2 regions of the Herminiimonas arsenitoxidans genome follow, and region 1 is predicted to be linked to the other one. Evidence: predicted binding sites of a transcription regulator. Region 1 holds the regulator's gene; the other holds the start of a gene.
The links. The regulator sigma-54, encoded in region 1, starts transcription at its own class of promoters, with help from an activator protein. The targets are predictions, from matches to a motif close to TGGCANGNAANCTGCTTT.
Positions count from the first base shown of each region.

Region 1 (16,290 bases):
CAGCAAGGCGACAATGTGCGCATGACCATTGAGCCTAAGGGTTTGTGGGAGCACAGTGCCTATCAAAGCGATACGCAATTGGTAATCGAGGTCAAGCCGCTAAAAGAAGAGCCAAACAAGCTTGGGCAAGGTGTGCGTGATTATCGCGGCGAGAAATTGTCCTTGAACTTCCAAAACGTTGAAGTGCGTGCAGTATTGCAAGTGATTGCTGATTTCACAGGTTTGAACATCATCACCAGCGATACGGTGAGCGGTAATTTGACCCTGCGCCTGAAGGATGTGCCTTGGGATCAAGCTCTCGATATCGTGATGCAGGCTAAAGGTCTCGATATGCGGAAGAATGGTTCGGTACTGTGGATTGCGCCACGTGACGAATTGCTGACGAAGGAAAAACTAGAGCTGGAACAACGTGCACAAATCGCCGAGCTGGAGCCGATCAAAACGGAAATATTCCAGTTGAATTATCAAAAAGCGGAAGCGTTTAAACAGATTTTCGGTATTGATGGTGGTAGCCGTAGCATCCTGAGCAAGCGCGGCAGTGCTGTAGTTGATCCGCGTACCAATCAATTGTTCGTTACTGATATCGCATCCAAGCTGGAAGAGATTCGTGCATTGGTGAAAAAAACCGATATTGCTAGTCGTCAGGTCATGATAGAGGCGCGTATCGTTGAGGCGGATGATAAGTTTAGTAGCAGCTTGGGTGCCAAATTGTCGTTTGGTGTACAAAATCAAGGAAACTTCGAGCTGGGTGGTAAACAAACGAGCGCCACTACCGCGGCGGGTGCGCCGACCTTGGGCAGTAGCGCAGTCAATTTGCCTGCTAGCACAATCAACAGTAATACTCCGGGCTCAGTTGCCTTGACCCTGTTTAACGCTGCAGCAACTCGCTTTATTGGCCTCGAACTGTCGGCACTAGAGGCTGACGGTAAAGGTAAAGTCATTTCCAGTCCACGTGTCATTACCGCTGATCAGTTGAAAGCCCTGATCGAACAAGGTACAGAGTTGCCATACCAGCAAGCGACTAGCAGCGGTGCAACCAGTGTGTCTTTCCGTAAAGCCAATTTGAAGCTGGAAGTCACACCGCAAATCACACCGGATGGCAACGTGATCCTGGACGTTGATGTGACGAAAGATACTGTAGGCGTAGAAACCCGTTCCGGTTTTGCGATTGATACCAAGCATGTGAAGACGCAGGTGCTGATTGATAACGGTGGTACGGTCGTGATTGGCGGCATTTTCCAGCAAACCGAACGCGATTCGGTATCTAAAGTGCCGTTCTTTGGCGATATTCCAGTTCTTGGTAATTTGTTCAAAACTACCGGTCGTACCAACGACAAAACAGAATTACTTATTTTCCTGACACCTAAAATTCTCAACGACAAGGTTTCAATCAGGTAGGATGCCGGTTATAGGCAGAGCCATGTTGGCTGCTGCGCCTGATTAGAGAGAGTTTGTAGTGGGTGGAAATATTTTTCTGGTCGGCTTGATGGGTGCCGGCAAAACGACAGTCGGTCGTGCGCTGGCAAAAAGGCTAAACAAACGGTTTATCGATTCCGACCATGAAATCGAAGAGCGGACCGGTGCGTCCATTCCCTTGATTTTTGAAATCGAAGGCGAAGCAAGCTTTCGTCAGCGGGAAGCGGAAGTTATCCGCGACTTGACCGCGCAACACGATATTGTCTTGGCAACGGGAGGTGGCGCAGTATTGAATCCTGAAAGCCGGGCCTTTCTTAAAGAGCGCGGCACGGTGATTTATCTGCGCGCCAGCGTCAATAGCATTTTGCAGCGCACCAGCCACGACAAAAATCGCCCATTGCTACAAACAGCTGATCCGCGCAAAACCATAGAAGAATTATCCCGGACGCGCGAACCTTTCTATAATGAAATTGCGCACATCGTCATCGATACCGGACGACCTAACGTACAATTCCTGATGCAGTCCATTTTGTCTCAGCTTGGGCCCGAGCATGTGCCGACGGAGGCGCATGCATCGTTGCAACAGGATCATCAATCTTTATCAAAGTATTCCATGACGTCTCAGCTCTCTTCTACTGCCGATACCTTGCACGTTGATCTCGGTACGCGCAGCTACCCAATCACGATTGGGCAATCCTTGCTTGGTGATCCGGCTGTACTTGCCGCGCACATTGTCAGTTCGCGTGTTGCCATCGTGACTAATACCGTGGTTGCTCCCTTGTATCTTGAGCAAGTGAGTAAAACGCTGACTGCTGCCGGTAAGCAGGTAACGCAGATCGTGTTACCTGACGGCGAAGAAGAAAAAAACTGGGCGAATCTGATGAAGGTGTTCGACGTTTTACTGGCTGAAAAATGCGATCGCAAAACGACCTTGGTCGCATTAGGTGGCGGCGTGATTGGCGACATGACAGGTTTCGCTGCGGCAGCTTATATGCGCGGCGTGCCATTCATCCAGGTGCCGACGACATTGTTATCGCAAGTTGACTCTTCCGTCGGCGGCAAGACCGGGATTAATCATCCGCTCGGTAAAAACATGATCGGTGCATTTTATCAACCGCAAGCCGTGATTGCCGATACCTCAACACTGAATACATTGCCAGCCCGCGAACTGTCTGCCGGTTTGTCGGAAGTGATCAAGCATGGCGCCATCATTGATGCGCCATTCTTCGATTGGATAGAAGCCAATATGAGCAAGCTGGTGGCAAAAGATGCTGATGCCTTAGCTTACGCGATTAAACGCTCATGCGAAATCAAGGCAGATGTAGTGCGTCAAGATGAGCGCGAAGGTGGCTTGCGTGCGATTCTAAACTTCGGTCACACCTTTGGTCATGCGATTGAAGCAGGCATGGGCTATGGCGTTTGGTTGCATGGTGAGGCCGTCGGTTGCGGCATAGTGATGGCGGCAGATTTGTCGCATCGTTTGGGCTTCATCGATGCCGTGTCAAAAGAGCGCATTACAGCAGTTGTCAAAGCTGCGGGTTTGCCGACAGTCGCACCTGATCTTGGCACTGAGCGTTGGTTGGAACTGATGGAAGTCGATAAGAAGAATGAAGGCGGCCAAATCAAATTCATTTTGCTTAAACCATTGGGTACATCAGTCATCATGACAGTGCCGCAAGAAGTGTTGTTGCAAACATTGAACGCATGCATTTCCTGAGCAGTCATTCGCTCATCGCATGTCCAAGCATAGGCTGACATGAATATAGAAGCTCATTTGGCACCATATGCGGCCCGTTCCGATACATCGACGGGTCGCCGCTTCAATGAACCTTCTACCTCATCGCGCACCGAGTTCCAACGCGATCGCGATCGCATCATTCACTCCGCTGCTTTTCGTCGGCTCGAATACAAGACACAAGTGTTCGTCAATCACGAAGGTGATTTATTCCGCACGCGCTTGACACACAGTATTGAAGTCGCACAGATCGCCCGCTCGATCGCTCGTAATTTACATTTGAATGAAGATCTGGTTGAAGCAATTTCGCTCGCGCATGATCTTGGTCACACGCCATTCGGCCATGCGGGTCAGGATGCATTGAATCTTTGCATGAGTGATTACGGCGGCTTTGAACATAATCTGCAAAGCCTGCGCGTGGTTGATACGCTGGAGCAGCGCTACGGTGCGTTCGATGGCTTGAACCTGATGTTCGAAACGCGCGAAGGCATACTCAAGCATTGTTCTTTGTCGAATGCAAAAAAACTGGGTGCGATAGGGCAGCGCTTCATCGATAAAAAACAGCCGACGCTGGAAGCACAGCTGGCGAATCTGGCCGATGAAATTGCTTACAATAATCACGATATTGATGACGGCTTGCGTTCTGGCTTGCTCACGACGGCACAGTTAGATGAAGTTGACTTTTATGCACGGCATCGTCATCAAGTCGAATTGGCGTTCCCAGGTATCAATGGGAGACGTGCCATCAATGAAACGATACGTCGCATGATCAATGCGTTGATCGTCGACGTCATTGAAGCTTCGCAGCAACGCATTCAAGCCGCGCAGTTAAAAACGGTAGACGATGTGCGCAATGCGCATGCCTTGATTACATTCTCAGACAATATGCGTGCGGAAGCTGCACTGCTTAAACGCTTCTTGCGCGAAAATCTATACCGACATTTTCAAGTCAATCGCATGACGAGCAAGGCGAGACGCATCGTGACGGAATTGTTTGATGCCTTCATGCGCGAACCGAATTTATTGCCGCCAGATTATCAACGGGCGCCCAGCGATGCTCCGCAGGCCGGGGCAACGCAAGCGCGCGACATTGCCGATTACATTGCCGGGATGACGGATCGCTATGCGATACGTGAGCATAGACGCTTGTTCATGATTGAAGAGATGTGAGTTGCGAGTAATGCCGCTCGGTTCTTGATAAAAAATCGCTCGTTATTCGCTTCAACTCAGTTCGCGTAGCGGATGTGCATAGTCTGGCCAGGCAGAGTCAAAGAACGGTGCGATCATTTCTGGCGTTACTTCTTCAAATGAGGCAGGACGCCACTGCGGCGCATTATCTTTGTCGATAACGAGCGCGCGTATGCCTTCTACTGTTTCCCCATGTTCAAAACAACGGCGCACCATTGTACGTTCCAAGCGCAAGCAATCAGCTAGTTCCAATTTGGCTGAACGTCGAATTTGTTCCAGTGATACGTGCACCATCAAGGGCGAACGCTTTAGCAATATCTCCCAAGTTTTTTGCGCGAATGGATCATCATCTTGTTTCAAGGATGCGATGATGGTCGCTACATCATTATGTGCAAAATGACGATCGATCAAATCGCGTTGTTGCGCAAGCAGGCTATTCGCAGGATTAATTTGTGCAGCAAACGGGGCGGCGAACTCTTCGATGGCCTGACGGTACTGACTATCTTTGACCGATTCGAGCAAGGTCAGTAAGGCTGGCAACTCTGCGCGCGGTATAAATACATCGGCCAGATTTGCATACAGCGCATCGGCTGCACCGACTATTTCTCCGGTCAGCCCGAGATAGGTGCCGATTTCTCCCTGAAGACGCGACAAGAAATAACCGCCGCCTACATCGGGGAATAAACCGATATTCACTTCAGGCATCGCCATGCGCGTGCGCTCAGTCACGATGCGTATGCTGGCAGCAGCGCTGCTTTGCGCAATCCCCATGCCGCCACCCATCACGATGCCATCCATGACTGCGATATAAGGTTTTGGATAGTGATGAATCAAATGATTCAAAGCATATTCTTCAGTAAAAAAATCCTCCAGCAATGCGCTACCGCCGGTCAGGCCGCCATGTGCAACTTCGTGGAAGAAGCGGATGTCTCCACCAGCACAAAACGCTTTGGGGAGGCTGCTGCGGATGACAACTGCTCGCACATCCGGATTTGTTTGCCACGCTGCCAAGCTTTGCATCAGCGTGCGAACCATCGGCAGTGAGAGTGAGTTCATCGCCTGCGGGCGGTCCAGTATCAAGTTGCCTAAGCCATGGGCGAGTTTGCTGCGTATGTGTTCGGACATGATGCGCGAAATGAGTGAGTAAGGTTGTATGAATAATATCCGCTCATTCTATCGGCTTATGTTGTGGCAAGCACCACAGTTGACTCAACCATTCAGAACCTGAATTGCACCGTTTGTCGGATGAGGCTGGCCCTACCGATTGATTGCTTTAAATTAATGTTAATTACAGGAAAGATGCCATGAAACATATATTTTTGCCGACATTACGCAGGTCCAAGGGGTTTACCCTGATTGAGCTCATGGTGACTGTTGCGATTATTGGAATACTTGCTGCGGTGGCAGTTCCTGCATACCGAGATTATGTAATACGTGGAAAAATTCCAGATGCGACATCCAATTTGGCGGCGAAGCGGGTGCAGATGGAGCAATATTTTCAGGATAATCACACCTATGCACCTATTACAGATGCTCCTTGTGTCTCAGATAGTACATCTAGTAAATATTTTACTTTCAGTTGTTCTGTGGCTGGAACAGCGACGGCCTTCACACTTCAAGCTGTAGGCACCGGTACGATGACGGGTTTTACTTACACCGTGGATCAAGCTAATACCAAAGCAACGACAATGACGACTGGAGCACCTTCCGGTTGGACTAGTAATAATAGCTGTTGGGCTACCAAGAAGGGGGGCGTGTGCTAATTCTGCGTCAACCTCAGCGAGGTGTCAGTTTGATCGAACTAATGGTCGGATTGGTAATCGCTGCTGTCTTGTTTGCCTTGGGGGCACCGAATTTCAGTGCATTTATTCAGAATAGCAAAATTCGTAACGCAGCAGAGGCTATACAAAATGGACTCAGCCTAGCGCGGGTAGAAGCTGTTCGAAGGAACGCGAACATTCAATTTGTCCTGGGTTCTAGCTCTTCGTGGACCGTTGGTTGTCAGACAGCGGTTGCTGATCTGGATAGCGATGGTGTAGCTGATTGTCCTTCCATCATTCAAACACGTCTCACGGCTGAAGGATCGACAAATGCGGTAGTGACGACGTCGGAAGTTGTGGCGTCAACAAATGCAATAAATGCGGCCCCGACTTTTACTTCCACGCTTAGTTTTAATAGCTTAGGCAGAGTAACAAGCGGAACGCTTCCAGCAGGAAATAATGCGATTTTCGACGTCAGTAATCCTACTGGCGGTACTTGTGCCGCAGAGAGTGGGGTAATGCGCTGCTTGCGAGTTATCGTTACCTCGGGAGGGCAGGTTCGTATGTGCGATCCGGCACTTACCCGCCCCTCTGATCCTCAAGCATGTTAAGGAGTTATGTCTGTGCGTGTTACTTCCTTAAATAAGCAAGCTGGCATGATGCTGTTGGAAGGGCTGATTGCCATTCTTGTTTTTTCTCTAGGCATACTTGCCCTTGTTGGTATGCAGTCCGTCGCTGTAAAGCAAGTGACTGATGCCAAGTATCGCTCTGATGCTAGTTTATTGGCCAATCAGTTGTTGGGGGAAATGTGGGTAAGCGATCGAACTCCTGCAACCTTAAAAGCCAACTTCGATACAGCAGATGGCACTTCCACGAATTTGACTAATTGGAAGGCTGCGGTGGCTAGCACTCTGCCGGGAATTACTGCAACTGAATATCAGCCAACGGTAAACGTCACATCTATTGGAACGGCTAATGATGGGATGGTAACCATCACTGTCTATTGGCTTGCACCGAGTGAGGCGTCTAATAATAAGCCGCATAAATACGTCACTGTTGCGCAAATTAGGTAAAGGAGAACACATTGTCGTTGAGCTCTAAATTATCTGTGCGTCGCTCTACGGGTTTCAGTTTGGTGGAAATCATGGTTGGACTGGCGATCGGCATGCTGGCAGTTATTGTCATACTGCAGGTTTTTGCTCTTTCTGAGGGACGAAAGCGTACCGCAACTAGTGGCGGAGATGCGCAAAGTAATGGCGCAGTGATGTTGTATCAATTGCAGCGAGACATTAGTCAGGCGGGGTATGGCATGAGTGCTGCGAGCCTGTTTAATTGCAATGTCACATGGACTGTGGCATCGGGCAGTGCACTGGCAACCGCCATTCCCTTGGCTCCCGTCACGATCAACCCGAGTCTGGACATTATTCCTGCAGGTGATGTTAATACTGACAGGGTGCTGGTGATGACCGGAAATACTAATGGTCAGCCGCAGGGTAACGTCATTAATAATGGTACGACGATTTATACGGTACAAATGCCAAGTGCCTTTGCCGTGGGTGACAGAGTCATTGCAGTACCAGCGGCATGCGGTGCTGCCAATATGGTTCTTACACGCATTACAGTAGCTCCACCGACTACCGCAAATACGGTAACGGTAGCAACAGGAGCTGGTGGCACTGTGCTTTATAACCTTGGGCAAGCACCGACTGTGTCTGCCTATGCTATTCGCGGCGGCAATCTGACAGTCTGCGATTACATGATTAATGATTGTGGCTTACTCGCTAACACAGACAATCCGTCGATATGGGTGCCACTTGCGCCCGACATTGTCAGTATGAAAGCGCAATACGCACGTGATACAACTGCGGTGATGGATGCCATTCCAGATGTTTATGATCAAACGACACCGACTACCGGGTGCGGCTGGGCGCGAACTTCTGCTATACGACTAGCTCTTGTTGCACGTAGCAGCCAATATGAAAAAGAGCTTGTCACAACGACTGCGATTAACACGGGCAATCCTGTAAACGCGCCTACGTGGGCTGGTAATGCTACGGCCCCGATTGTTGCCGCAGCAGGTACCTTGGGGCCAAATGCTGCGATTGATGAGCCATGGAAGCATTATCGCTATAAGGTATTTCAGACCATAGTGCCGATTCGAAATGTTGCATGGATGGGAGTGCCGAAAGAATGTGTATGAGTTCCTCACGTTTTTTTATTCCTCGTGCAAAACAGGCGGGAGTGGTATTGATTATTGCTCTTGTAGTACTGGTAGCGATGACGCTTGCAGGCATTGCGTTGATGCGCTCAGTTGATACGAGCAATCTTATTGCTGGTAATTTGGCATTTCAGCAGGCAGCAACGAATTCTGGGGACGCTGGGGTCGAGGCAGCCGTTTCCTGGCTACAAGCGGCTAACGTTGGTAGCACGCTAAGTTCTGATGATGTCACACAAGGGTATGCAGCAAATGGTGGTGATGCCACACAGAATCCAACGGCCGGGCAATCGTGGGATGCCTATTGGACACAGTCGCTAACGGCTAGGAAGGTTGATCTGAATGGTGGCGAGGCTGATGTCGGCGGCAATAAAGTTTCCTATGTTATTGATCGTATGTGCAACTTAGGCGGGGCTAAAGCCGTTGCGTTTTGTACCTCTTCACCAGTGGTGACGGCTGCAACGGGCAATGATCAAGGTCCTGGAGTTCAGCCCAATGCTGGTTCGACGGTGTATTACCGGATCACGGTACGAATTGCCGGGCCAAGGAATACGGTTAGTTATGTTCAAACGATGGTCTCAATGTAACCGACATCGCTCTGTTACTTCTACAAAAGTGCTCATTGCTTGCGTCGCACAATCTGCTTCAGATCCAGGGAATTACCATGAAAGCTAATCATTTGTTCAGACAAGCCAGCGTCCTACTAGTGGCTTTGACTTGTGTCGTCACCGCACATGCGGCGTTGACAGATATTTCTACCGAGCCGTTGAACACATACTCAGCCCGTTCTTCAACGGACGTGAAGCCCAATATCATGTTCATTCTTGATAATTCGGGGAGTATGGATTGGTTGCACATGCCTGACGATAGCGGAGATGCGGGGAGTGCAGTACCTTTTACTTACGGTTATTACGGATATCGCAGTAGTCAATGTAATGGTGTTTATTACAATCCAGCTATTAACTATAAGGTGCCGGTAAAGGCTGATGGCACAAATTACGATAACGCCACATTTACAGATGCCTGGTTGGATGGATATAACACTGCCGCTGGTAGCAGAAATTTGAGCACAAATTTTAAAGCGGAAACCAATGCCAGTGGTAGTACCAGTACTAAAGGTGATAGCTCTGGCGTGCCCGCTTATTATTTTGCTTATTCGGGTTCACAGACTGCGGAAAGTCAGAAAAATTATTACAACACTACTAGCACTTTTTCCAAAGAGTGCAGTAGTGCTAATGGTGTGGCCCCAGGAAATACTGTATTCACCAAGGTTACGGTTAGTTCAACTTCTGGCCCTGGTGGTGCTGATGAGCGACAAAATTTTGCCAACTGGTACAGCTACTATCGTTCCCGCATGATGATGATGAAGAGTGCATCGGGCTTGGCATTCAAGAATATTGATGACAGATTTCGTGTTGGCTTCATGACGATTAATGACGCCACTGGAACCAAAGATTTTCTTAATATCGCAGACTTCAACAGTACAAGTAAAGCGGCTTGGTATGAATCGCTTTATGTCAGCAAGGCAAGCGGTAGTACGCCGCTTCGGAGTGCACTTGCTGATGCTGGCCGTATGTACGCGGGGAAACTCACTTCAAGAAATGGCGTGACGGTAACGGACCCTTTGCAATATTCTTGCCAGCAGAATTACACGATTCTTTCTACAGATGGTTTCTGGAATACGGGTAGTGGTTATAAGTTGGACGGCAGTACTGCAGTTGCCAATCAGGACGTGAGTATGTCTCGTCCTTATTATGATGGTGGGGCGGCACAAGTTCAAACTCGAACTAGTACACTGCAGAAAAGTACCAAGTCAGGACGAAACTGGGGAGATTGGGTCAACGCTGCTTCGTGTGAGGTTTCGAATAGCACTCAATGTCAATATACGAATTGGACATCATGGGGGAATGTGACTGCGGGTAGTTCGTGTACCGCTGTACCAAGATCCGTCACACCTAACTATACGGTTGCAACGGCAAGGGATTGCCGAACAGTATCCAGCTCCGGCGGTGCTTCCGATACGCTGGCTGACGTAGCGGCTTATTACTACAATACTGATTTACGCAATGCTGATGCTGGTGGTGCAGATGCTACGGGAACTTGTACCGGACCGATTATTGCACCAGCCACGACGGCCAATAAACTTTGTCCAGATAACGTACCGTCAAATGGTTTGGATACGGCGACTACCCAGCATATGACGACTTTTACAGTGGGCTTGGGCGTACGAGGCAGAATGGTTTATTCGCCGACTTATAAAACCGATACAAGCGGTGACTTTGCATCAGTAGCATTGGGGACCACCGCTGCTTCTGGTATTTGTTCCTGGCAATCGAGTGGCTCGTGTAATTGGCCGGTTCCTGGCATCAGTAATAATGACGAAGGCTTGATTGAGAACGTCGATGACTTGTGGCACGCCGCAGTGAATGGACGTGGAACTTATTTCAGTGCGACTACTCCGGATTTGCTATCCAGCGGTTTGCTTAGCGCATTATCAACGATCATTAATACACCCCGCCCCGGAACTGCGGCGGCAGCTGCCAGTAGTAATCCAAATGTGAGCGCAACTGATAATTACGTTTTTAGTTCCTCATATAAATCCGTAGAGTGGTATGGCGAACTTATCCGCCAGCAGATTACTCCATCCGGAGATTTGACTGCGCAAAATTGGTCAGCGATGAGACTGCTTGATTGTGCGACTACAGCTTGGACGGCCAATACTAGTTACATCGTTGGAAATGGATTTAGAAATGCGGATAAGTGCTATACGGTCAACAGTGCCTACGTTTCCGGTGCAACGTTTAATAGCGCGAGTGTCGACGCCAACAACACAACGGTAGTCAATGTTGATGAAACAGCGACGCCCAAGGTTCCGATAGTACCTTTAAGTACTCGTACCATTTACACCAAAGGTGCAAGCGGCTTAATCCCTTTTCAGTGGACTGATAGTGGCAGCGGTAGCTTGTCCACTGCGCAACAAAGCTATTTCACAACACCCGCCATCACTTACGCTTCTGCTACAGCAGGGCTCTCGCAATTTTGCTCTCCCGCTGGCGGTACCTCTTTGCAAGGCGCTACCTGTTTGACTGCAGCAGATCAAACAGCTGCCTCAGGGGCCGCACTTGTTAACTATTTACGTGGTGATCGTAGCAACGAAGGTACGTATTTCCGCAAGCGTACTCACGTTTTGGGGGACATCGTATCTTCCGAGGCAAGATACGTGCAAACTCCTTTGTTTAACTACAGTGATACAAATTACAGCGCGTTCAAAACGTTAATGGCACCGCGCAGCGGCAAGGTTTATGTTGGTGCCAATGATGGCATGCTGCATGCATTTGACGCTGCAACCGGTCAGGAGTCATGGGCGTATATTCCGAGCATGGTGCTGCCGAATCTATACAAGATTGCAGATAAAAGCTATTCGGCGGACTCAAGCAAACATCAGTATTACGTCGACAATTCTCCTGAGACGGGTGATATTTGTCCGAATGCGCCAACTTCAACATGTACAGCCGCGCAATGGAAAACCATTTTGGTTGGGGGCTTGAATCGTGGTGGCAAAGGCTATTACGCGTTGGATATCACTGATCCAACTACACCAACGTTATTGTGGGAGTTTACCGATACTAATCTTGGCTATACCTACGGCAATCCAACAATCACCAAATTGGAAGATGGTACATGGGTGGTGCTAGTCAGTTCCGGCTATAACAATATAGATAGTAGTGTCACGGCAGATGTTGGCAAGGGGCGTTTGTACGTACTTAACGCCAATACTGGTGCAGTCATAAGAAGTATTGCTACGAACGCGGGAAGCGCGGCATCCCCGAGCGGGCTTGCTCGTGTTAGTGCTCATGTGCTTGAGTCCATGACCAACAACACTGCAAGAGCAGCTTATGGCGGGGACGCTGCCGGTAATCTATGGCGGTTTGATATTAATGGTGATATTGGTGCCGCAGGGTACGATGCGCAGTTGCTAGTGAACTTGACTGATGCCGCGGGCAATGCACAACCAATTACAGTTCAACCAGTAAAGTCTACTATCAATAGCAAGCCGGTAGTGTTTGTTGGTACTGGCCGCTATCTGGGTACGACGGATGTTAGTGATAGCCGTACGCAGTCCTTCTATGCAATCAAAGACAATTTGGATGCAACAACGTACGATAATCCGCGCACTGCTGGTAATAATTTCGTCCAACAAACATTTACTGACACGACTTGTCCTGCGGGAACATCGACCTCGATTTGTACTCCGAATCAAGTAGTGCGAACAAGTAGCAATAATCCAATGGATTGGAGTACCAAAAATGGTTGGTATGTTGATTTCTTGACTGGGGGGGAGCGTGTTAGTGGTGATCCCTCGTTGGCGTTAGGCGCGCTTCTCTTTACGACGATCACGCCACAGGCGTCTAATGCCAATGCATGTGGAGTGGAAACCGGTACTGCGGCCAGTTTCCTTTATTCACTGGATTATCTAACCGGCGGCCCTGTCTTCGGCGCAAACAACGTCAGCGGTATAAGTCTTGGATCCGGTCTTGTCACAAGGCCAGTAGTGATCGTGTTGTCTGACGGTACAGTTAGAGTTTTGATCAGGACATCAGGGACGGCGATTAATTCGGATCCAAATAGCACAGATCTTGCCGGAGGAGAGAGTAAGACTCCACCTATTCCACCCCCACCTAATGCTGGGACGAGACGGGTTTCGTGGCGTGTATTAAGTACTCAATAGCAGCAAGTTGGATGATGGAATGAATGTGTTATTTCATCATCCTGAGTATGACTTAGAGATAATTTTTCATATAAATTTTGCAAAACCAGTCTCCTCATTTGTTGGCATTGCTATTGTCGATAACAGCTCATCTTGGAGCTGGTTTTATCCTCGCTAATGGTGCATCTATCACTGAGGAAAGCGCTGCGTATCAGCGAGATACGGGAGTGCCAACGTGGACAGATATGGAAATGGTTGATGGCGGGGTCAAGCGCCAGCAGCTAGTAGTTGTCGACTTGGGGCAAACAAGTGCGACAGTAGATCTCGCAAAGTCGATGCCTGTAGAGAACGAAGAATATTCCGTGAAATCTATGGACGGGTTTAGTAAATCACTTCAAATGATTGTGGGGAAACAGAGCGAAGAGCTTTCTACCTCACCTATTGTGACGTTGCCTGAGCCGTATTATTTTCAAGTAAATGAGTTAACTGAGAGGCCTAATGTTTTGCTGGATATTTCACCTGATCTAGCTTTCTTTTTGCCAAATGGCTTGTCGCAAGTTGCAATACTGCGATTACTGATAAATGAGTACGGCGATATTGATCAGGTTGCTATAGAAAATTCTGTCCTCTCCGCTCAAACTCAAGATTTAGTACGTGATGCGTTTGCCAAAATCAAATTTTCACCTGGGAAAATTAATGAGGTCCCTGTCAAAAGCCAATTGAAAATTGAAGTCATATTGGAAGGCGCAGATAAACCGATATTAGAAAGTATCAAATAGTCGACGATGTACGTAAAAAAGGGCGCAAACTGCGCCCTTCATTTCATCTGACCGATTTGCTCGGTCTATCTATGCACCTGAGGGTGCAACAACATCGGACTCATCCGGCAATCGTTTGATCGCTTCGTGTTGATGGTCTTGTTGCTTGGTTTTATATTTGATCACTTGGCGATCGAGTTTGTCGATCAGCGTATCGATGGCAGCGTATAAATTATCTGCGATGCTTTCCGCATGCAGATCCTTGCCTCTCACGCGCAAGTTTATTTCTGCTTTTTGGCGTTTTTCTTTTTCGGGAAGATTGTCTACAGTCAGGATGACTGCGATATCGATAACGTGATCAAAATGACGTTTGATGCGCTCCAATTTACCTTGTACATATTCGCGGATGGCGGGGGTTAATTCGAGGTGATGTCCACTGATTGTGAGATTCATACAGTGCTCCTATGGCAGATCACTGGAGGTTCGGGCGCGTCTTGTTATCTGACTACGCTGAACACAGCAACGTATAACAACAAAAAACTACTCAGGACGATATCTACAACGACTTGCGCAGATTGACCGGTGGAATCTTCAAGGCTTCACGATATTTTGCGACGGTCCGTCTTGCTACCACCATGCCTTGTTCTGCCAGCATGTCGGCAATCTTGCTATCAGAGAATGGAATTTTCGGGTCTTCGGCTCCTATCAATTGTTTGATCAGTGCCCGTATCGCAGTTGATGACGCTTCGCCACCAGCTTCTGTTGCGACATGGCTGCCGAAAAAATATTTCAATTCGAACATCCCGTGTGGGGTGAGCATGTACTTCTGGGTGGTTACACGTGAAATAGTACTCTCGTGTAAACCCAGTGTATCAGCTATTTCACGTAAAACAAGCGGTCGCATGGCAACTGCACCATGTGAAAAAAAGTTTTTTTGCCGCTCTACAATTGCCTGTGCGACACGAAGGATGGTGTCGAAGCGCTGGCGCATGTTTTTGATTAGCCATTTAGCCTCTTGCAGCTGGGAACCAAGCGATCCTTCGCCCTTGCTTTGCTTCAAAATGTTGGCATACATGCTATTAACGCGCAGGCGCGGCATGACGTCGTGATTGAGCATGACTTGCCAGCCATTGCGCGTGCGTTTGACGATGACGTCCGGCACCACATAATCCGATGTATCGGTGGCGAAGATCGAACCTGGGTGCGGATTGCATTGCTTGATGATGACTTGTGCTTCGCGCAGATCTTCATCGTCGCAATCGAGTGCCTTGCGCAGCTTGTTGAAGTCGCGTTGCGCAAATAGGGGGAGATGATTTTCCACAATGGCGAGTGCCATGCGGCGCGTCACCATCGCCACTTTCGGGAAGCGCTTGATTTGCAATGCAAGACATTCAGAAGCATTGCGCGCACCGACGCCGGCTGGATCGAAGCTTTGCAGCAGATTCAAGGCGATCTGCAATTCTTCCAGTTCGATCTCTAGTTCTTCTGGCAGGCGTGCGTGAATTTCTTCCAGCTCTTCTTCCAGATAGCCGTTGTCGTTCAGTGCATCGATGATGAGTTCAAGCAAGGCGCGGTCGCGTCGTTCGCGTACGGTGACGCGCATCTGTTCCAGCAAGTGTTCGCGCAGTGTGGTCTCGTGCGCTTCCAGTTGCGGACGGGCGTCGTCATCTTCCGGTGCCTTCGATGTGCGTGCGACATCGTCAAAGCTCCATTCGCTTTCAGCGCTGGAAGCTTCTGGTAAATCGGGTGCGTCGAATGTTGTTTCACTCTCGGGCGTTTGGGCGTTGGCTTCGACGCTGGCGCCTTCCGGTGTGGTGCCGTTTGCACCGATGGCACCGTCAGCCAGCAAGCGTATCGCATGATCGAGCGGATCATCGGTACGCTCCAGCATCGGATTGTCGGCCAGGATCTGTTCCAGTTCCTGATGCAATTCAAGAGTCGACAACTGCAACAAGCGTATCGATTGTTGTAGTTGTGGCGTTAAGGCCAGATGTTGCGAGACTCGTAATTGCAGGGATTGCTTCATAGACTTTTTTCTCTTCCGCGCTTACATGCGGAAGTGTTCGCCCAGGTAGACGCGACGCACCGATTCGTTGGCAATGATGTCGTCAGGTCGTCCACTGGCCAATACTGCGCCCTGGTTAATGATGTAAGCGCGATCACAGATACCCAATGTTTCGCGCACATTGTGATCAGTGATGAGTACGCCGATGCCACGTTCCTTCAGGAAGCGCACGATACGTTGAATTTCAATCACGGCGATCGGATCGACGCCGGCAAACGGTTCGTCGAGTAGCACGAAGCGTGGATTGGTTGCCAGTGCACGTGCGATTTCAACGCGACGGCGTTCGCCACCTGATAAGGACAGTGCCTGATTTTCGCGCAGCTTTTCAATTTGCAGATCAGCCAGCAGTGTGTCGAGGCGCTCTTCAATTTGCGAGCTGTTTAATGCTTTGCCATTGGGGCGTTGCAATTCGAGTACTGCGCGTATATTGTCTTCGACGCTCAAC
Region 1 is NZ_LT671418.1:2,815,812-2,832,101, forward strand. Features, by position in the region: gene pilQ (type IV pilus secretin PilQ) at 1-1,398, shown strand, start outside; gene aroKB (bifunctional shikimate kinase/3-dehydroquinate synthase AroKB) at 1,457-3,133, shown strand; gene BQ6873_RS13340 (deoxyguanosinetriphosphate triphosphohydrolase) at 3,173-4,321, shown strand; gene BQ6873_RS13345 (enoyl-CoA hydratase/isomerase family protein) at 4,373-5,464, opposite strand; gene BQ6873_RS13350 (type IV pilin protein) at 5,644-6,102, shown strand; gene BQ6873_RS13355 (GspH/FimT family pseudopilin) at 6,096-6,710, shown strand; gene BQ6873_RS13360 (PilV family protein) at 6,723-7,172, shown strand; gene BQ6873_RS13365 (PilW family protein) at 7,184-8,299, shown strand; gene BQ6873_RS13370 (pilus assembly PilX family protein) at 8,296-8,901, shown strand; gene BQ6873_RS13375 (pilus assembly protein) at 8,979-13,043, shown strand; gene BQ6873_RS13380 (energy transducer TonB) at 13,142-13,801, shown strand; gene hpf (ribosome hibernation-promoting factor, HPF/YfiA family) at 13,871-14,233, opposite strand; gene BQ6873_RS13390 (RNA polymerase factor sigma-54) at 14,337-15,806, opposite strand; gene lptB (LPS export ABC transporter ATP-binding protein) at 15,828-16,290, opposite strand, start outside.

Region 2 (16,290 bases), 900 kb from region 1:
TGCACCTATCCTGCGCGGTACTGCGCTGGGTTCGGCATTGGGTATCTTGCCTGGTGGCGGCGCGATGTTGGCATCTTTCGCGTCTTATTCTTTAGAGAAGAAGATTTCGAAAAATTCGGCACAGTTTGGTAAGGGCGCGATTGAAGGCGTGGCAGCACCAGAATCGGCAAACAATGCCGGTGCACAAACTTCTTTCATTCCTATGCTGACTTTGGGTATCCCATCGAATCCGGTGATGGCGCTGATGATCGGCGCGATGATCATTCAAGGTATCCAGCCAGGTCCTGCTGTGATGACGGAACAGCCAACACTGTTCTGGGGTTTGATTGCATCGATGTGGATAGGTAACTTCTTCCTGATCGTGTTGAATCTGCCTATGATCGGTTTGTGGGTACGCATGATTACTGTGCCGTATCACCATTTGTTCCCAGCAATTCTGCTGTTCTGCGCGATTGGCGTATTCAGCTTGAACAATAGCGATTTCGATATTTATCTGATGGCATTGTTTGGTTTGTTTGGTTACATTTGCGCCAAGCTGGAAGCTGAACCTGCACCGATGTTGTTGGGCTTCATCATTGGCCCAATGATGGAAGAGTATCTGCGTCGTGCACTGTTGTTGTCCCGCAGCGACCCGATGGTTTTCTTGCAGCGTCCAATCAGCGCAACCATGCTGGCTGTTGCAGTATTGGCGATGGCAGTGGTTCTGTTGCCAGCATTGCGCAAAAAACGCGAAGAAGCGTTCAAGGAAGACTAATCCTATGCTGCTGAACTGAGCGATTAAACGATCAGATAAGCAGCAGGTGGAAATGTAAAAAAGTAGTGTGTAAAGATTAAGGGCGCATCGCGAGATGCGCCCTTTTTATTTTGTGTTACATGCTTGATTCAGGGTATGAAACGTTTGTTTGCATTTAGACAAAAAAATATGCCACAAGCTGTTTTCCTCGGCTATGATCCAGTCTGGCGCAATGCTTGATTTCTCGTGAATTGATTTTTATAATCAGTCCCACTCGGCGCAAGGCGCTTTTATCGCAAGACAGAATTGGTAGCAGAGGCGCATACACACACACGGCATCGATGCCGGATTAGTAGGGGAGACCTGTATCAATAAAGAGGCGATAGCCAAGGCTATACGCAGCGGGGGTACAGTAGAGGTATTTGAGGGCGCATCGCGAGATGCGCCTTTTTTATTTTATGCTGTGTTGCTTTATGCTTGTCCTATCGCACTCTTATTCAAGTCATCGCCATGAAACAGAACGCTGCACAATCTTTATTCACCGCTATCGTCGAAGCTTCCTTCGGTGCAATAGGCATACGCGTGGAAGGAGAGCATGTACGCGAGTTGGTGTATCTGCCTGCGAGCTTTGATGAAAAAGAACCAGTCGATCTATTGTCGGAAAAGGCTGCCTTGCAGGTCGATCGTTATCTGCACGATCCTGACTTCCACTTCGATCTGCCTTTGGCGCCAATAGGAACAGCATTTCAAAACAAAGTGTGGAAAGCAATTACTGAAATTCCGCGCGGCAAAGTTCTGACTTACGGTGATATTGCCAGGCGTGTGCAATCAGCGCCGCGTGCAGTCGGTCAAGCCTGCGGCGCGAATTGGTATCCTTTGGTGATTCCTTGCCACCGTGTTACGGCTGCGAATGGTCTCGGTGGCTTCTCGCACTACGACGATGAAACCAGTTTCCACGTTGGCATAAAACGTTGGTTATTGGCACATGAAATGGTGGAAGGTTATCGATGAGCGTTGAGGCATTGCGCAGCCAAGGCGAGATCGATGAGTTTTGCGATACCTTGTGGCTGGAAGACGGTCTGGCCAAGAATTCGCTGGAAGCGTATAGACGCGATTTGCGTTTATTCGCCGTATGGTTGCAAGCCGAGCGTAACAAGCCCTTGCTGGCTGCGCATGCTGACGATCTGAATGCGTATTTCTTTGCGCGACATGCGGAGACCAAGGCAACTTCATCGAATCGCCGCTTGGCTGTGCTCAAGCGTTTTTATCAACTGGCGCTGCGTCAAAACAAAATCACTGATGACCCTTGTCTGAGAATGCGCTCGGCCAAACAGCCGCCACGCATGCCGAAGACGCTGTCAGAGGCGCAAGTGGAATCCTTGCTGGCTGCACCCGATGTGACAACACCTTTGGGTTTGCGCGACCGTACGATGCTGGAGCTGATGTATGCCAGCGGTTTGCGCGTGACGGAACTGGTGTTGCTGAAGTCGATAGAGGTGGGCATGAATGAGGGCGTGCTGCGTGTGACAGGCAAAGGCGATAAAACGCGCCTGATCCCGTTTGGCGAAGAGGCACGTGCTTGGATCGAGCGTTATCTGAAAGAAGCGCGTCCTGCGATTCTGAATGGCCAGATCGACGATGCCTTATTCGTGACGGCACGTGGCGGTGCCATGACACGTCAGATGTTCTGGACTTTGATCAAGAAGCACGCATTCGCGGCAGAGATTAATGCGCCTTTGTCGCCGCATACTTTACGCCATGCCTTTGCCACACACTTGCTGAATCACGGTGCTGATCTGCGTGTAGTGCAGCTATTGCTGGGACATTCCGATATTTCCACCACGCAAATTTATACACATGTGGCGCGCGAACGCTTAAAGCGCTTGCATCAGATGCATCACCCGCGTGGTTAATGCGGATTATTTTGTCGGCGGCCTCGGTTTATTTTGTTGCTTAAAAGAATGTAATTGGACTGGATTGCCTATTTTTGCCAGATATTTCGATGTATTTCGAGCTTGCAACGGCAATTTTGCTCTGTCTGCTTCAAGACGCAAAGGGCGGTGGCATGCTAGCATTCGTCCCATTGATGGTGCGTTATCGAAGTAATGATTACGACCGTCTGCCTACCTTAAACAGAACATCCACTCAAAGAGCTACCACTTGGCTAAACCTAATTTTCAGTACGAAAAGCGTCAAAAAGAGTTGGAAAAGAAAAGAAAAAAAGAAGAGAAGTTGAAGCGCAAGCAGGAAAAAGGCAATACGCCTGACGATGGCTCAGAACCATCTGACGTTGATGGTGATGAATCGGATGCAGATGTTGCGGATGATGCAAGCAACGTTGATCCTGCCAGCAAGTAACTCAGTCAGACGGCAAGTCGTTTTGCTCGGATGATTGAGCTGATTCGACAGTTTTATCATGTAACAGAATACGTACCAGCACCAAGCCATGATCTGACTCATGTGCTTGTCTCAAGGTCATGTGATCGTTCAGATAGATTACTTCGACTACCTCACCGATGGCTGCATGCGATGTCGGATTAAATTCTTCCGAAACCAGAATGTGGTCGATTGTCTCGTAGCTGCTGTCATGAATATGCGTATAACCGACATCGCGTAGCGGATCGCGTCGCGACTGGATGCGGTAGCTTTCAAACAAACGATCATCTACGCCGTTAAGCGGATATTTGCCCAAGCCCATCACCATTTGGGTCGGGATCGCGTCGGCTACATCGTTGAAGTCACCCATGACTATGACAGGCGTGCGCTTTCCTTTTTTTAAATCGGATAGCAAGTAGCGTAAGCCTAGTGCATCGGTGCCACGACGTATCAATGAGCGCAGGATAGCGATACCGGTTTGATCCGGATGATCGTCATTGATGTCGTTGCGGTAATCCGGCAGTTTGGATTTCAGGTGGCAGACGAAAACATGCACCAGCAGCTCGGGCGAGACTTCGATTTGCGCATGCAGGATAGGGCGTGTGAAATGCGTTACCGGATGGCTGACGCCAGGTAGATTAATGGCTAGATGGTTGGGGAGTTGCGTGTAAGTGGTGGCGCCGGCTGCGACTGGCAAGCGCGAGATCAAGGCCACGCTAGGCGTCAGATGATCGGCTGATGCTTCCGGATCGAAACCGATATGATGCGCATTCTGGTATTTTTGTGTTTTGGCCAGTACGTCGGTTAACGTGGCTTGCGAGAAGATCTCCTGCAAACCGATGACGTCGGCATCAAGTCGGTCTAGCTGCTGTGCAATCCATGTAATCTTGGCATCGTATTCTTCGGCAGAATACGGAATCTGGTCTTCATAGAATTTCATGCCCGGCAATGCGAGATTGCAGACATTGAAGGTTGCAAAGCGGAGTTCTTGTTGCATAATGTGCTCCAAATTTTATAGATGAGCGTAACACGCATGGCCAAAAAAGAGCATATTTCCGAAACGCCCGCGACACTGTGGTTGCGCCGTAACGGTATTGTTTTTTCCGAACATCCTTACGATTATGAAGAACACGGCGGCACCACGGTTTCTGCGCAAAAACTGGGTGTAGATGAGCATCATGTCGTGAAAACGCTGGTGATGCAGGACGAAGCGGCCAAGCCACTGATCGTCCTGATGCATGGCGACTGCAAGGTCTCGACCAAGAATCTGGCGCGCCAGATCGGTTGCAAGTCGGTAGAGCCGTGCAAGCCAGAGGTGGCGAATCGGCATTCAGGTTTTTTGATCGGTGGCACGTCGCCTTTCGGTACGCGCAAGGTGATGCCGGTCTATGTCGAGCAGAGTATCCTTGCGCTTGATCATATTTATATCAATGGCGGGCGGCGCGGTTATCTGATCGGTATAGCACCGAATATACTGGTAGAAAAATTGTCTGCGACGGCAGTCAATTGCGCATTGGCAGAATAGACACGACGAGCGTGATGAGCGCGGTATGTGCAGGGAAATATTAAAAAGGTTGGTATGAATACAGTTTTGTTTGCCATCGGTGCTTATCTGATCGGTTCGATCTCTTTTGCTGTTGTTGTCAGCAAATTTTTCCGTTTGGCCGATCCGCGTAGTTACGGCTCCAAGAATCCGGGTGCGACCAATGTGCTGCGTAGCGGGAATAAAAAAGCCGCAATACTGACGTTGCTTGGCGACGGTGCGAAGGGCTTTCTCGCAGTCTGGCTGGTCAAACAATTCGGCCCAGCTTATGGCGTGCATGAGAATGGCGTTGCCTTGGTCGCGATTGCTGTTTTTCTCGGCCATCTGTGGCCTATTTTCTTCCGCTTCGTCGGCGGTAAAGGTGTCGCGACTGCGCTGGGTGTATTGCTCGCGCTGAATGGCTGGCTGGGTCTGGCGACCTTGATTACATGGGTAGTGATTGCGTATGCATTTCGCTACTCGTCACTGGCCGCATTGATCGCGGCTATCTTCGCACCGTTCTATTATGGTTTGATGTTTGGACCGGATGTGATTTTGCTGGCGGTGCTGGCGATGAGTGTGCTGTTGATCTATCGACACGCAAAGAACATCGGTAATCTGTTGGCGGGCAAAGAAAGCCGACTAGGCAGCAAGAAAAAGTAGTGAAGTTCGGTATCGCCAGTCCGGGATACCGTTTAAATCTTGCTGATGCTATCCAATGGCCAGCGTGGTTTGACGTTGAAAGCGTAGTCTTTCTTCGCTGCATCTGGATTAATCTGCAAACGCATCGCGCCAGCGAATGCAATCATCGCGCCGTTATCGGTGCAAAACTCCAGCTCTGGATAAAACACCTTGAAGTGCTTTTTGGCAGCTGCTGCATTCAACGATGCGCGCAGTTGTTGATTGGCACCTACGCCACCTGCGATCACCAAGCGTTTCAAGCCTGTATGTTTAAGTGCGGTGACGCATTTTGCGGTCAGTACTTCGACGATGGCATCGACGAAGGCACGTGCGATATTGGCTTTGTCTTGCTCGCAGATATTAGTGGTTTGATTTTTGACTACCGTCAGCACAGCAGTCTTTAAACCGGAAAAGCTGAAATCCAGATTCTTGGAGTGCAGCATAGGGCGTGGCAGTTTGTAAGCAGTCGGATCGCCAAATTCAGCCATGCGTGAAATCGCAGGCCCACCGGGATAGCCTAGGCCCAGCAATTTTGCTGACTTATCAAATGCTTCACCGGCCGCATCATCCAGCGTTTCACCCAGCATCGTGTATTGACCGACGCCATCAACGCGCATCAATTGCGTATGGCCGCCGGAAACCAGTAGCGCGATGAAGGGAAATTCAGGCGGTTCGCTGGCCAGCAAAGGTGACAGCAAATGCCCTTCCAGATGATGTATCCCTAACATCGGCTTGTCTAAGGCCAGACCCAGGCCACAAGCGACAGATGCGCCGACCAATAATGCGCCGGCCAAACCTGGACCTTGCGTATAGGCGATAGCGTCTATTGCATCGTGCGCGACACCACTTTCTGCAAAGACTTGTTCAAGTAAGGGAATTGCACGCCTAATATGATCACGTGATGCCAGCTCAGGCACGACACCGCCGTATTCCTCATGCATTTTTACTTGTGAATAGAGAGCGTGCGCGAGCAATCCGCGTTGTGTGTCATACAACGCCAGACCCGTTTCATCACAGGAGGATTCGATACCGAGAACAAGCATGGGATAAAGATGCAGGAAAAATGCAACATATGGTGTGATTCTTGCATGGATTGTAGCTTATTCTGACAAGATCATATTTAGTACGACTTAATAGAACGCGAAATGACTAAGACTTCTCAACCTGATTTGCGCTCATTACGTATTGTTGTCGTTAATCCTATCGCCCCGGAGGGGGAACTGGATGAGCACGCGCTCGCCCAGCATGAACGCACCCGTGCATTACGCATAGGCCTGCTGGAAGCCGGTTACAACATCATTGCCTCATTTCCGGCAGATTTGCATTTGCCGGAACGGGTGGCGCAAATGCAGCCGGACATGATCATCATCGATGCCGAATCTGATGCACGCGATGTGCTGGAGCATGTCGTGATGGCAACGCGCGATGCACGGCGTCCTATTGTTTTATTTACTGAAGACAAAGCCACATCCAGTATGGAAGCGGCGATGGCGGCAGGTGTCTCGGCATATATCGTTGCTGGTTTGCAATCTGAACGTATCAAGCCGGTATTGGATGTAGCCATGGCGCGTTTCAATGCCGAGCAAAAATTGCTGACGGAGTTGTCGGATACCAAGCTCAAACTGGCTGAACGTAAAACGATAGAGCGCGCCAAGGGTTTGTTGATGGAGCGCCATAAGATTTCTGAAGACGAGGCTTATACCAAGCTGCGTCGCATGGCGATGGACAAGAATTTGAAGCTGTCGGAGTTGGCGCAACGTGTTCTCGATATTGCCGACTTACTTGGTTAATACATTGCCGCACCAGAAGTCGTCTCGAATCCGCACTAAATAGATGCGACGCACGGAAAGAGAGCGTTAATAAGAGAAAGATGGCGTGACAGCAGCGCTAAGTCAGTAGTTTTCCGCTGGCACATCAATTGCTAGAAAGTGTTTAGTACCAACGACGGTACTAGGAACAAGATTATTCAGGCCAATGACGGCTAGGATAATCAGGACAAAGACGTCCGTGTCGCATGAGCTCTGCTTGTGCCGACCCGGGCGTCTTTTTTTTGTGCTTATCAAAACCGCTCTTCGAGGAAACCATGACAACGAACGACAGGAAAATCAATATGACACGGCGCACAGTTTTGAAAGCGGGTGCAACCATTACGGCAACTGCCTTCAGTGGCTTGTCTACGCAAGGTGTCTGGGCGGCGGGTTCCGATAAGCCGGAAAAAGAAGAAGTCAAAGTAGGTTTTATTCCGCTGACCGATTGCGCTTCTGTCGTCATGGCTTCAGTGATGGGCTTCGACAAAAAATATGGCGTCAAGATAGTGCCGACCAAGGAAGCGTCGTGGGCTGGCGTACGCGACAAGCTGGTGAACGGTGAACTGGATGCAGCACATGTGCTGTACGGCTTGGTCTACGGCGTGCACGAAGGCATAGGCGGCGCCAAGAAAGACATGGCCGTCCTCATGAATCTGAACAACAACGGTCAGGCGATTACGCTTTCCAAAAAACTGGCTGATGGTGGTGCAGTCGATGGCCCAGGTTTGGCCAAGCTGATGCAAATGGAAAAACGCGAGTACACATTTGCACAAACCTTCCCAACCGGTACGCATGCGATGTGGTTGTACTACTGGTTGGCAACCTACGGCATCAATCCGATGAAGGACGCCAAAGTCATCACTGTGCCGCCACCACAAATGGTTGCGAATATGCGCGTCGGCAATATGGACGGTTTCTGCGTAGGTGAACCATGGGGCCATCGCGCCATCGTTGACGGCATTGGTATCACTGCTGCGACGACGCAAGATATCTGGAAGGATCACCCGGAAAAAGTATTGGGCACCACTTCCGAATGGGTGGCCAAATATCCAAACACGGCGCGTGCAATGACTGCTGCAGTATTGGAAGCCGGACGCTGGATTGATGCATCGTTGTCGAACAAAAACAAAATGGCCGATGTGATTGCTGCCAAGTCTTACGTCAACACCTCGGTAGACGTCATCAATCAGCGCATTCTGGGGCGTTACCAAAATGGTTTGGGTAAAACCTGGGATGACCCTAACTACATGAAGTTCTATAACGAAGGCACAACCAACTTCCCGTATCTGTCAGACGGCATGTGGTTCATGACGCAGCATAAACGCTGGGGTCTGGCAAAAGGCGAACCGGATTATCTGGGCACTGCCAAGTCGATCAATCGTATCGATCTGTACAAGGAAGCAGCAGCGCAAGCGAACGTACCTGTTCCGAAAAACGTCATGCGTTCTTCCAAACTCATCGATGGTGTGGTGTGGGATGGCAAGAACCCGAAAGCATACGCAGAGTCATTCAAGATCAAGGCATAAGGAGTCATCATGAGTGCAATCATGCGTCCCGCAGAAAGCGCGCCTACCAGCGCAACGGCAAAGCCGGAAATTGATGTCAGTACGAAACCGGAGGCTGTTGTGAAAAGTAGTGCTGCAAGCTTGGCTGTAGAGCCGCCTAAGGCAAAGGCAAAAACGTTTTCGTTCAAGCCTTTTTTCCTGACGGTGCTACCGCCGATTTTTGGCGTGATTTTCCTGGTTCTCGTATGGGAAATCATTTCAGTGAAGAACAGCGGCATTCCATCGCCCATGGTCACACTGAAATCTGCGGGCGTCTTGTTTTCCGATCCGTTTTACAGCAACGGCCCTAATGATCAAGGCATAGGCTGGAATATTCTGGCTTCGCTCAAGCGTGTTGGTCTGGGCTTCGGCATGGCGGCGCTGGTCGGTATTCCACTTGGCTTCATGATCGGTCGCTTCAAGTTCCTGTCCGGCATGTTCAATCCCATCATCAGCTTGTTGAAACCGGTTTCTCCATTGGCCTGGTTGCCGATAGGTTTGCTCGTATTCAAAGCAGCTGATCCTGCTGCAATCTGGTCGATTTTCATTTGTTCAATCTGGCCAATGATCATCAATACCGCAGTCGGTGTGCAACGCGTGCCGCAGGATTACATGAACGTTGCCAAGGTATTGAAGCTGTCGGAATGGAAGATCGTCACCAAGATTCTTTTCCCATCCGTGTTGCCATACATGTTGACCGGTGTGCGTCTAGCGATTGGTACGGCATGGCTGGTGATCGTTGCTGCAGAGATGTTGACTGGCGGCGTCGGTATCGGTTTCTGGGTGTGGGATGAATGGAATAACTTGAATGTGCCGCACATCATCATCGCCATCGTCGTGATCGGTATCGTTGGTTTGATACTTGAACAGATATTGGTCGGTATCGCCAGAGCCTTCACTTATGAAGATGTGAAGAGCTGATCGAATAATTGAAGAACGCAGTCGAATACGCAAACGCACCATACAACCAGATACAGGAAACATCATGGATAGCATCAACAGCAAGTTCATCGATATTCAACATGCGGAAATGTCCTTCACCACCAAGAAGGGTGTTTTCAACGCGCTGACCAATGTCAATCTGACCGTGGGTAAAGGCGAGTTTGTGACCTTGATCGGTCACTCAGGTTGCGGCAAATCGACGCTGCTCAATCTGATTGCCGGTTTGACGCAAGCGACTGGCGGCATGTTGTTATGCGGTAATCGTGAAATTGCAGGGCCATCGCCAGAACGTGCGGTGGTGTTCCAGAATCATTCGTTACTGCCATGGTTGACCTGTTATGAAAACGTGTATCTGGCAGTGGAGCGCGTATTCGGTGCGACGGAAAACAAGGCGCAGTTGAAAGCACGTACCAAGGCTGCGCTGGCCTTGGTCGGCTTGACGCATGCAGAACAAAAACGCCCGAATGAAATTTCCGGCGGTATGAAGCAACGCGTCGGCATTGCTCGCGCCTTGTCGATGGAGCCGAAAGTATTGTTGATGGATGAACCTTTCGGTGCGCTCGATGCATTGACGCGTGCACATTTGCAGGATGAATTATTGAAGATCGTCGCAGCGACCGGTTCCACCGTGGTGATGGTCACGCACGATGTGGATGAAGCGGTCTTGCTATCGGATCGCATCGTCATGCTGACCAATGGTCCATCCGCCACCATAGGCGAAATCCTTGAAGTGAAACTGGCCCGCCCGCGTGAGCGCGTGATGCTGGCGCAGGATCCGCTGTATGCGCAATACCGTACTGCTGTGTTGGAGTTCTTGTATCACCGCCAATCGCATCCGGTTGCAGCGTAACAAGCACAATAAAAATACCAGGAAGAATTCAGGAGAAGCATGATGGAAAAAATGAAGCTTGTCATGGTCGGCAACGGCATGGCTGGTGTGCGCACCTTGGAAGAATTGCGCAAGATCGCCCCCGATGTGTATGACATCACCGTGTTCGGTGCGGAAGCCTACGCGAATTACAACCGCATACTGTTGTCGCCGGTGTTGGCCGGCGAACAAACAATACAAGACATCATGCTCAACGATGTCGACTGGTATGCAGAGAACGAGATCACATTGCATCTCGGTAAAAAAATAGTACAGATCAATAGAGCGCAGCGTCTGGTGATTGCCGACGACGGCACGATTGCACCTTATGACAGACTGTTGCTGGCGACCGGTTCCAATCCATTCATGTTGCCGGTGCCGGGCAAGGATTTGAAGGGCGTGATCTCGTATCGCGATATTCAAGATACCAACGCGATGATAGATGCGGCCAAGGTGCACAAGCATGCCGTCGTGATCGGTGGTGGCTTGCTCGGTCTGGAAGCCGCCAACGGTCTGAAACTGCGCGGCATGGATGTCACAGTGGTACATCTGTCCGATACCTTGATGGAACGTCAGCTTGATAATGTGGCAGGCAAGATGCTGCAAAAATCGCTGGAAGATCGCGGCCTGAATTTCCTGCTCGGGAAAAATACCGAAGCGCTGATCGGTGATGACGATGGCCATGTCCAGGCGATTCGTTTCACCGATGGTATGGAGATACCGGCACAACTGGTGGTGATGGCAGTTGGTATTCGTCCGAATACTGCTTTGGCAGAATCCACAGGTTTGTATTGCAACCGCGGCATCGTCGTCAGCGACACGATGCAAACCTACGATCCACGTATTTATTCCGTCGGCGAATGCGTCAATCATCGTGGCACTGCCTATGGCCTGGTTGCACCATTGTTCGAGATGGCCAAAGTGTGCGCCAATCATCTGGCTAACTACGGCATCGGTCGCTATCAAGGTTCGGTCACTTCGACCAAATTGAAAGTTACCGGCATCGATCTGTTTTCCGCTGGCGAATTCATGGGCGGCGCAGGCACGGAAGAAATTCTGTTATCCGATCCTATCGGTGGTGTGTACAAAAAACTGGTGTTGAAAGACGACAAGCTGGTTGGTGCCTGTTTGTATGGCGATACGGTAGATGGCAGCTGGTATTTCAATCTGCTGCGCGAAGGCAAGGACATTAGCGAAATCCGCGATGCCTTGATGTTTGGCGAAGCCAACATCGGCCGTCCAGGCGATGTTGGTCATGAAGGTTTTTCCAAAGCGGCGGCGATGCCGGATACCGCTGAAGTTTGCGGTTGCAATGGCGTATGCAAAGGCACCATCGTCAAAGCCATCAAGGAAAAAGGTTTGTTCACGATAGAAGACGTGCGCAAACACACCAAGGCGTCTGCGTCTTGCGGCTCCTGTACTGGTCTGGTTGAACAAATCATCATGGCGACAGCCGGTGGCGATTACTCTGCATCGAACAAAGCCAAGCCTATGTGCGGCTGTACCGACCATACACATCAAGAAGTACGCGATGCGATCAAGGCCGAGAAATTGTTGACGGTTGCTGACGTGATGACAAGGATGAACTGGCGTACACCTAATGGTTGCTCCAGCTGCCGTCCAGGCATCAACTACTACCTGATCTCGACCTGGCCGCATGAAGCCAAGGACGATCCGCAATCGCGTTACATCAATGAACGCGCACACGCGAATATTCAAAAAGACGGCACCTTCTCCGTGATCCCACGCATGTGGGGCGGCGAAACCAGTTCATCCGAATTGCGCCGTATCGCCGACGTGGTCGACAAGTTCAAGATCCCAACCGTCAAGGTAACAGGCGGTCAGCGTATCGATTTGCTCGGCGTGAAGAAAGAAGATTTGCGCGAAGTCTGGCACGACCTCGGCATGCCTTCCGGTCTGGCCTATGCCAAAGGTTTGCGCACGGTGAAGACTTGTGTAGGTTCTGAATGGTGCCGCTTCGGTACGCAGGATTCGACTTTGATGGGACAGCAGCTGGAGCGTCAACTCGCTCGCATGTATGCGCCGCACAAGGTCAAGCTGGCCGTCTCGGGTTGTCCGCGTAACTGCGCAGAATCCGGCATCAAGGACGTAGGCGTGATCGGTGTCGATTCAGGTTGGGAAATTTATGTCGGCGGTAACGGCGGCATCAAAACTGAAGTTGCGCAGTTCTTCGTCAAGCTGAAAACGCATGGAGAAGTATTGGAATACGCCGGTGCCTTCCTGCAACTGTATCGCGAAGAAGGCTGGTATCTGGAACGCACTGTGCATTATCTGGCGCGCGTCGGTCTGGAGCATGCGAAGCAAAAGGTAGTCGAGGATGAAGCGAATCGCAAAGCCTTGTATGAACGCTTGCTGTTCTCGCTGGAAGGCGAACCAGATCCGTGGCACGAACCGGAAAAAGCAATGGTCGATACGCGTCAATTCGAACCTTTGTCGGTTTGATTATTTAAAAACAGAATAATTTTTATCAAGGCCACTCATGTCTAACGAATGGAAAGTCATCTGCAAGGTTACAGACATTCCGGTACTCGGTTCCCGTGTCGTGCATCGTGATCATCAGCCTAATGTTGCGATCTTCCGCAATAGCGAAGACAAAGTCTTTGCCTTGCTGGATCGTTGTCCGCACAAAGGTGGTCCGCTATCGCAAGGTATTGTGTTCGGCGAGCGTGTTGCCTGTCCACTGCATAACTGGAATATCCAACTGGATTCTGGCTGTGCGGTTGCACCGGATGAAGGGTGCACGCAAAAATTCAGCGTCAAGGTAGAAGCTGGGCTGGTTTATCTGGATGCTGCGGAATTGAAAGTCATCACGATCAGTGAGGCTGCCGCTGCATGAACGCGCCCATGCCTTCTACTGCCGGTTTAGAGGCGAGGCATGCAAATGAATCGCCGCTGACCGAAACCAAAGCCACCTGCTGTTATTGCGGGGTGGGCTGTGGTGTGCTGGTGCAAAGCGATGGCGAGAAGGTGACGGGTGTGCGTGGCGATCCCGATCATCCAGCCAACTTCGGTCGTTTGTGCACCAAGGGCAGTACCTTGCATTTGACGGCACGTCCGGCCTTGCAACAGCAGGCACGTGCGCTGTATCCGGAGTTGCGTCTGGCACGTGGCGATGCACGCGAACGTGCATCGTGGGAAACCACGCTGAATTTTATCGTCAGCAAATTTGCGGCGACGATACGCGATCACGGGCCAGACAGTGTGGGCTTTTATTTGTCTGGTCAATTGCTGACGGAAGACTATTACGTCTTCAACAAGCTGGCCAAGGGTTTGATCGGTACCAATAACGTCGATACCAATTCACGTTTGTGCATGTCCAGCGCCGTCGCTGGTTACAAGCAAACCTTGGGTGCAGATGCACCACCGGCTTGCTACGAAGATATCGATCACGCTGAAGTAATTTTCATCGTCGGCTCCAACACTGCTTACGCGCATCCGATTCTGTATCGGCGCATAGAAGATGCGCGCAAAGCCAATCCGAATCTGAAAGTCATCGTCGCTGATCCACGCCGTACCGATACCGCGCGCGAAGCAGATCTGTTCCTGCCCATTCTTCCCGGCACCGATGTTGCATTGTTCAACGGCATGCTGCATATCTGTCTGTGGGAAAACCTGATTGATGCCGACTTCATAGCTGAGCATACGGAAGGCTTCGCCGAACTGAAGCACACAGTGCGCGATTACACACCGAAATTTGTCATCGATACTTGCGGCATTACCGAAGCGGATTTGATGCAGGCGGCACGCTGGTTTGGTGCATCGAAAGCATCCTTGTCGTTGTATTGCCAAGGCTTGAATCAATCATCGTCCGGCACGGCAAAGAATGCAGCGCTGATTAACCTGCATCTGGCCACACATCAAATCGGCAAACCGGGTGCGGGCCCATTCTCGCTGACAGGGCAACCGAACGCGATGGGTGGACGTGAAGTGGGCGGCCTCTCGAATCAACTGTCAGCACATCGTGATCTGGCGAACCCGCAACATCGTGCCGAAATCGCTGCATTGTGGGGCGTCGATGATGTGCCGGAAAAACCAGGCAAGAGCGCGGTAGAAATGTTCGATGCAGTGCGTGCCGGTGAGATCAAGATTCTGTGGGTAGTCTGTACCAATCCCGCGCAATCGATGCCCGAGCAAAAGATGATCCGTGAAGCATTGCAGCATGCAGAATTAGTGATCGTGCAGGAAGCCTACAAGACGACTGCGACTTGCGACTATGCAGACGTGTTGTTGCCGGCGACGACGTGGAGCGAGAAGGAAGGCACGGTTACCAATTCCGAACGTCGTATTACGCGTTTCAAATCTGTCTTGCCGAAACTGGCAGAGTCCTTGCACGATTGGGAAATCGCCATGCGCTTTGCACGCAAGCTGGAAGCAGCGATGGAAGCTCAGACCAGTGGAAAAGTGCAACGCATTGCCACGGTCAGCCGCGATACGCTTTTCCCTTATGAATGCACGGAAGAAATCTGGAACGAACATCGCGAATCGACACGCGGTCGCGATCTGGATATCACCGGCTTGAGTTACAAGATGTTGGAAGAGCAGGGGCCGCAGCAATGGCCTTACCCTGACGGTGCTAGCGGCGGCAAAAAGCGTTTGTATGAAGACGGCATCTTCCCAACTGCAAGCGGCCGTGCCAAGTTCGTCAATACGATTTATCACCCGGTGAGTGATCCGATTAACTCTCGCTTTCCTTTCCATCTTTCCACTGGGCGTTTGCGCGATCAATGGCATGGCATGAGCCGTAGCGGTACGGTGGCGCAATTGTTTTCGCATGCAGCAGAGCCGGCGATAGTGATGTCGCAGGTCGATATGGATAGACGCTTGTTCCAGCAAGGTGATCTGGTGCATGTCACGAGCAAATTTGGTTCGCAGATTTTCCCTGCAGCGGTTGGCGATGATATGCGCGCCGGGCAGGCTTTCATTGGCATGCATTGGGGCGAGGAATATGTATCTGGTCGCGGCAGCGATGGCGCTGGCACGCACGGCGTCAATTCGCTGACATCGCCAGCCTACGATGCCGATTCCAAGCAACCGGAATTGAAGCATACGGCGGTGAAGATTTTGAAAGTGGAATTGCCGTGGCGTTTCATTGCCTTCGGTTGGGTGGATGAAGCACAAGTGCTGAATCTGCAATCCGCATTGCGTCCCATAATGCGTCAGTTCGCTTACGCATCGTGCACATTGTTCGGTCGCGATAAAGTAGGTGTGCTGTTCCGCGCGGCAGACGATTACGCAGCCAGCGCTGAATTGATGGCAGAGATCGAAACCAAGTTCGGCATCGTGGGGACGCAAGTATTGCGCTATGACGACAGCAAGCGCGGTAACTCGCGTCACATACTGGTGAACGATGGCAAGTTGCAGGCGGTTGCTCTAGCTGGCGATATTTCTGCCGAGCGCTGGTTGAAGGATTATCTGGAAGGTGAGCAATCGGTGGCAACGCTAGGCCGTTTGTTACTGATGCCATCGACCAAGGCGCCGCAGAACTTCAAGGCGCGTGGTCGCATAGTCTGCAATTGCTTCAATGTATCGGAAACCGAAATCCACGATGCGCTTCTGGGCATGTCGGATGCACCAGATGTCGCCTTGACTGCACTACAACAAAAATTGAAATGCGGTACCAACTGCGGTTCCTGTGTACCGGAATTGAAAAAAATCGTCCTCAATCAACGAGCCTCAACGCCAGAAGCTGCTTGATGTTTGCTGCGCTTTCGCAGAAGCAGCCTTCGTAGTACCCTCTTCGGATGCAAAAATTAACCAACACTGAACCATTTGCCACGGCCCGTTTCATCAAGGAA
Region 2 is NZ_LT671418.1:1,911,744-1,928,033, reverse strand. Features, by position in the region: gene BQ6873_RS09070 (tripartite tricarboxylate transporter permease) at 1-754, shown strand, start outside; gene BQ6873_RS09065 (methylated-DNA--[protein]-cysteine S-methyltransferase) at 1,244-1,744, shown strand; gene xerD (site-specific tyrosine recombinase XerD) at 1,741-2,646, shown strand; gene BQ6873_RS09055 (hypothetical protein) at 2,894-3,091, shown strand; gene BQ6873_RS09050 (endonuclease/exonuclease/phosphatase family protein) at 3,093-4,106, opposite strand; gene BQ6873_RS09045 (aminoacyl-tRNA deacylase) at 4,143-4,634, shown strand; gene plsY (glycerol-3-phosphate 1-O-acyltransferase PlsY) at 4,689-5,294, shown strand; gene tsaD (tRNA (adenosine(37)-N6)-threonylcarbamoyltransferase complex transferase subunit TsaD) at 5,327-6,355, opposite strand; gene BQ6873_RS09030 (ANTAR domain-containing response regulator) at 6,458-7,102, shown strand; gene BQ6873_RS09025 (CmpA/NrtA family ABC transporter substrate-binding protein) at 7,423-8,646, shown strand; gene ntrB (nitrate ABC transporter permease) at 8,656-9,585, shown strand; gene BQ6873_RS09015 (ABC transporter ATP-binding protein) at 9,650-10,456, shown strand; gene nirB (nitrite reductase large subunit NirB) at 10,499-12,937, shown strand; gene nirD (nitrite reductase small subunit NirD) at 12,975-13,331, shown strand; gene BQ6873_RS09000 (nitrate reductase) at 13,328-16,189, shown strand; gene ybiB (DNA-binding protein YbiB) at 16,237-16,290, shown strand, end outside.
Region 2: a site for sigma-54 is predicted at 7,220-7,237, ahead of BQ6873_RS09025 (CmpA/NrtA family ABC transporter substrate-binding protein). Genes of this name have one in related genera too.